Linked DNA regions of Persicimonas caeni. The main gene of each other region encodes a partner of the protein of the gene in region 2 in a complex. Links are inferred from orthologs where the notes say so. Each region holds a gene or a part of one and is shown on either strand. Other genes may lie near its edges.

The links. The genes of interacting proteins can lie anywhere in the genome.
Region 1: holB (region 2) and dnaX share a complex: the UniProt entries of both Bacillus subtilis proteins name them as parts of the DNA clamp loading complex. The link is inferred for Persicimonas caeni from one-to-one orthologs.

The regions. Positions count from the first base shown.
Region 1 is NZ_CP041186.1:3,639,688-3,642,582, reverse strand. It holds dnaX (DNA polymerase III subunit gamma/tau), read right to left. Parts: upstream 2,540-2,895; coding sequence 461-2,539; downstream 1-460. Other genes in the region: gap (type I glyceraldehyde-3-phosphate dehydrogenase), read right to left, coding at 1-295. UniProt on the Bacillus subtilis protein: Part of the beta sliding clamp loading complex, which hydrolyzes ATP to load the beta clamp onto primed DNA to form the DNA replication pre-initiation complex.
Region 2 is NZ_CP041186.1:6,882,948-6,885,888, reverse strand. It holds holB (DNA polymerase III subunit delta'), read left to right. Parts: upstream 1-928; coding sequence 929-1,954; downstream 1,955-2,941. Other genes in the region: FIV42_RS25605 (PSP1 domain-containing protein), read left to right, coding at 1,996-2,941; FIV42_RS25615 (Do family serine endopeptidase), read left to right, coding at 1-661. UniProt on the Bacillus subtilis protein: DNA polymerase III is a complex, multichain enzyme responsible for most of the replicative synthesis in bacteria.

The DNA of each region.
Region 1 (2,895 bases), 3.2 Mb from region 2 along the record:
AGCCGGTGCATTCGAACACGTAGTCGACGCCCAGGTCGCCCCAGCCCAGGTTCGCCGGGTCGCGCTCCGACATCACTTTGACGTCGGTGCCGCCGATATTCAGGCCGTCCTCGGTCACTTCGACGTTGCCGTCATACTTGCGGTGGACCGTGTCGTACTTGAACAGGTAGGCGAGCTGTTCGGGGCTGGTCAGATCGTTGACCGCCACCAGTTCGACGTCCGGATCGTCCATGAGGATGCGTCCGACGCAGCGTCCAATGCGACCAAAACCGTTAATTCCGATGCGAATGGCCATGGGAGTTCCTTCTTTGTTTAGTTCGATGGGTGCTCGATAGGTAACACAATGCTGTGTGCGGCGAGTAACTAAATAGTTGCCACAGCGCGAGTGTCAATGGGGAAGCGCCGAATGTCTCGGGTGGAGGCGTTGCAAGATGGAGGCGCTGCAGAGTTGCAGCGCGTCCTACTCGTCGTGCAACTCCACCGCCACGCGCTCTTTCTCGGGATTGAAGAGCTCGCGCGCGGCTTCGACGGTCGGGTGATGCTTGAGATCTTCTTCGAGCTGCTGCTTGCGCGCGACGCGGTCGGCCTCGCGCTCCTCATACAGCGTCAGCTCTTCGGGAGAGACGGGCTCGTCGAGCTCGGGCAGCTTGATCTCGAGGGACCACTCACCGCTGAACAGGTCGGCCAGGGCGTCTTTGATGGCGTCGGCGACGCGCTCGGGACGATCGCCCTCACGGAACAGCTCGATGTAGTTGGGCTTGATCTCGATGACGACCTTGCCGTCGTCGAATTGATGGAGTCGGGCGTGCTCGCAGGTGGCGGCCACCGGCTGCGTATCCTTGCGAATATGCTCGACCAGCGCGCGCCAACGCTCACGGGGCGGCTCGGCGAGGAGCGCGTCGCGCTCGTTGGTGTCCGTGGAAGGCTTCGGCTCCGCGACCGGCTCCGGCTCCGCGACCGGCTCCGGCTCCGTGACCGGCTCCGGCTTCGTGACCGGCTCCGGCTTCGTGACCGTTTCCGGTTTCCGGGTGCCGGGCTCCGGGTGCCGGGTGCCGGGCTCCGGGTGCCGGGTGCCGGGCTCCGGGTGCCGAGCTCCGGTCTCCGGGTGCCGGGTGCCGGGTTCCGGGTGCCGGTCTCCGGGCTCCGGGTGCCGGTCTCCGGTCTCCGGGTGCCGGGTGCCGGGCTCCGGGTGCCGGGTGCCGGGCTCCGGATCCGGCTCCGTGGCCGTGACCGGCTCCGGCTTCGTGACCGGCTCCGGCTTTATCGACTCACCACCATCATTGGCGGTTTCCGCCGGCGTCTTCTCTACTTCATTCCGCCGCGGAATTTTTTTTTTGGCTTGGTGGGCCTGCTGCGCGTCGGCCGCCGCCACCGCGTCCATGTCGACGTCGTCCTCGAGCGTCCCCTCGAGCGACTGCAGCCGGTCGACGAGCAGGTCGAGGCCGACGAGCGGCTCGAGGCTCGACATACGCACCAGCGTCATCTCGAACAGCAGCTTCGGGTACGGCGAGCGCGTCATCTCCTGGGCGCCGTCGGCCATGACCGAGAAGTAACGGTGCAACAGGTCGGTGGGCGTGCCGTCGACCTGCTCTCGGGCGATGCCCAGCTCGCTTTCGGTCAGGTTGGTGACCCGGTCGGGGTTCTCGACCACGGCGGTGACCACCAGGTCGCGAAAGTGGGTGACCAATTCGCTGGCGAATTGCTGCAGGTCGTAGCCGTAGCGGTTGACCTCGTCGAGGACCTCGAGCGCGGCCTCGGCGTTGCGCGAGATGATCGCCTCGCTCAGCTCGAAGAGGTGCTTGCGGTTGGCCACGCCCAAGATCTGGGCGACCTGCGCCTCGTCGAACGAGTCGCCGGCGAAGCTGATGACCTGGTCCATCAGGCTCAGCGCGTCGCGCATGCCGCCGTTGGCCTGGCGGGCGATGAGCTGCAGGGCGGCCTTCTCCGAGTCGATCTCCTCGGCCTCACACAGGTGGGTGAGGTGATCGACGATGTCGTGCTGGCTGATGCGTTTGAAGTCGAAGCGCTGGCACCGGCTCAGGATGGTCACCGGGATCTTCTGCGGCTCGGTGGTCGCGAAGATGAAGTGCGCGTGCTCGGGCGGCTCCTCGAGGGTCTTCAACAGGGCGTTGAAGGCCTCGTTGGTGAGCATGTGGACTTCGTCGATGATGTAGATCTTGTAGCGGTCGCGGCTGGGCGCATAGCGCACACCCTCGCGAAGCTCGCGGATCTCGTTGATGCCACGGTTCGACGCACCGTCGATCTCGAAGACGTCGACCGACTGGCCCTCGTGGATCTCTTTGCACGACGAGCATTCGTAGCACGGCGTCGGCGTGGGCCCCTTCTCGCAGTTGAGCGCCTTCGCGAGGATACGCGCCGTGGTCGTCTTGCCGACGCCGCGCGTGCCGCAGAACAGGTAAGCATGCGCCACGCGGTCTTGCTCGAGAGAGTTCTTGAGCGTGCGCGCCACATGCTCCTGGCCGACGACTTCTTCGAAGTATTTTGGGCGCCACTTTCTGGCGAGGACTACGTAGGACATCGCTTGCCGGGGGGCTTGAGAAACGGGCTGCGAACTGCCAGCCCGTTGTACTTCATTACCCCTGTAGAGCGCAAAGGCTGAGGCGAAAATTTCGTGGGAGGCTCTCTCTCGAGGTGGTCGCCTTGCTGGAGTTGTGGCTCCGGCTATTAGGGGCGCCTGAACGGCGGCGCTGAACGGCTATTAGTGGGTCGTTTCGATGGGGCGTATGTGGTGATTGAGGTGATTGAGGTGATCGAATAGCGAGGTGGTCGCCTTGCTGGAGTTGTGGCTCCGGCTATTTGGGGCGCCTGAACGGCGGCGCAAACTACAATTTGAGGGTCGTGTCAATCACCACATGAGCCGCATTGAAACGACCC
Region 2 (2,941 bases):
ACCCCACCTGGCCAATCACGGCTACGTGGTGCGCAGTTGGTTGGGCATCCGGGTCCAAGAACTCGACAAAAAGCTCGCCGCTACCTTCGGCCTCGACAAACCGACCGGCGCGCTGGTGACCGAGGTCGTCAACAACAGCCCGGCGGCCAAAGGCGGGGTCAAAGCCGGCGACGTCATCCTCGAGTTCGACGGCGCCCCGTTGAAGTCGAGCGACAAGCTCCCCTGGCTCGCCTCCACCGCAGGCGCCGGCAAGACGGTCGACGTCAAATTGCTCCGCGGCAAAAAGCAGATGAAGCTCGACATCAAGCTCGAAAAACTCCCCGACCAGGATCACCCCAATATCCCCAGCTTCGACGCCAGCAACGCCAGCGCCCCCAAGAGCGCTGAATTCGGCGTCTCGGTCAAAGCCCTGACCGACTCGCTCGCCCGCCAATTGGGCGCCAGCAGCACCGACGGCGTCGTCGTCACCAACGTCGGCTCTCAATCGGCCGCCCACGGCGCCGGCCTTCGCCAACGCGACGTCATCACCGAGGTCGGCGAAGACAAGGTGACCGACTCCAAAGAGTTCGACAAAGCGATCAAAGCCTTCGAGCGCGGCGACGTCGTACGCCTGAAGGTCGTGCGCGGCGGACGCGTCGTTTATATCGCGGTGACGCGATAGGAGAGCGAAAAAGCAAAAGGGTAAAGAAGCGAAGAAGCAAAGGCGGTCGACACGTACCGCCTTTGCTCTTTTACTTTTTCACTCCTTTACTTTTTCACTCCTTTACTTTTTCACTCCTTTACTTTTTCACTCCTTTACTTTTTCACTCCTTTACTTCTTCACTCTTTTACTTTTTCGCTCCTTTGCTTTTTCGCTCTTTTACTTTTTCGCCCGCGTTGCGCTAGCATCGCGGGCGTCTTAACTTCGCGCCCTTCCGAGGACATCACCGTGCTGCACTGGTCGCAAATTCGGGGGCAAGAACGCCCGCTCGACATCTTGAAGACGGCCCTCAACACCGGCCGCGTCCACCACGCGTACCTGTTCACCGGTCTGCAGGGGGTCGGCAAATTCTTGACCGCCCAGACCTTCGCGGCCGTGGTCAACTGCGCCCACCGCCCCGAGGGCGAGTTCCGCGACGCCTGCGGCGAATGCAGTAGCTGCCGCAAGATCGACGGCCGCCAGCACCCCGACGTCCTCTTCGTCGAGCCCGAGAAGGGGCGCATCAAGATCGCCCAGATCCGCGAGATCCAGAAAGCCGCCATGAAGGCGCCTTACGAGGGGCGCTTTCGCATCGTCCTCATCGACGACGCTCACACGATGACCGAAGAGGCGGCCAACGCGCTGTTGAAGACGCTCGAAGAGCCCTCCAAGCGCATGCGCCTCATCCTCGTGACCGACCAGCCCCACGGCCTGCTCGATACGATCATCTCGCGCTGCCAGGTGCTGCGCTTCGGCGCGCTCGAAGAATCGGACGTCGTCGAGCTGCTCGACGAGCTCCTCGAAGAGAACGAGGACATCGAGCGCCCCGACGCCAAGCTGCTGGAGGTCGCCGCCGGCTACGGCGAGGGGAGCGTCGGGCGCACCTTCGCGGTGGTCGAGTCGGGCATGCTCGACGCCCGGCGCGAGTTCGTCGAGCAGATCGTCAACCTGCCCGCCGGCCAACCCGTCCCTCTGCTGGACCTGGCCGAAGAGCTGAGCTCGAACAAAAACGAGCTCGAGCGCAAGCTCGACGTCCTCAAGCTCTTTTTGCGCGACGTCATGCTCTATAAGGCCGCCGGCAACGCCGATCGGCTCATCAACACCGACCTGGTCGACCTCGTCGCCTCCTACAGCGACCGCGTCTCCCTCGACGAGCTCCTCGGACTCCTCGATGAAATCCGCGAGGCCCAACGCTTGTTGATGCGAAACGTGCACGCCCAGCTCATCACCGAGAACCTGCTGGGCAACTTCCGACGCCACGGCGCGTCGGCCTGAAGCTCGAAAAACGAACGTTCTGTAGCGACAGTCGGAACCCCATGACCACCACGACCACCGACAACACAGCCCACGACAAGACCGGCGGCGAGCCGTTCGGCGGCAAAAAGCGCCTCTACAACGTCGTGCAGGCCAAATTTCGCACGAACTTCATCAAGCACGACTTCGACGCCCGCGAGCTGCAGCTCTACCCGGGCGACCAGGTCATCGTCGAAACCGACCGCGGCCCGGCCATCGCCAAGATCACCGGCCACGTGCAGCGAAAGCTCTTGCCCACCGGCAGCATCCAGCGCGTGCTGCGCAAGGCCAACGACGGCGACGTGCGCCACGCCGACAAAAACGAAGAGCGCGAGCGCGACGCCTACCGATTCTGCATCGAGCGCATCCGGGCACGAAACCTGCCCATGAAGCTCATCCGCGCTCAGTACATGCACGACGGCTCGAAGATCGTCTTCTACTTCAGCGCCGACGGCCGCATCGACTTTCGCGACCTGGTCAAAGACCTCGCCCACCGCTTCCGCACCCGCATCGAGATGCACCAGATCGGCGTGCGCGACGGCGCCCGCATGCTCGGCGGCATCGGCCCGTGCGGGCGCGAGCTGTGCTGCAGCACCTTCTTGCAGGAGTTCTCCCCGGTCTCGATTCGCATGGCCAAACAGCAGGGCTTGACGCTCAACCCCTCGAAGGTCTCGGGCATGTGCGGCCGCCTGATGTGCTGCCTCGTCTACGAGCAGCAGATGTACCGGCGCATGAAGAAGTCGTTGCCGCGGGCCGGCCAAAAGGCACAGACCGCCATGGGCGTGGGCGAAATCATCGACCTCGACGTCATCAACCGGCGGGTCACCATCAAGCTGCATGACGAGAACCGCCAACTCTTCCCAGTCGACGAAATCGAGATCATCGACGCCAAGAAGCTCGACGAAACCGTCGACACCCCGCCCGACGAGCGCCACGAGCGCTACCTTTGGAACGACGATGCCCCAGGCA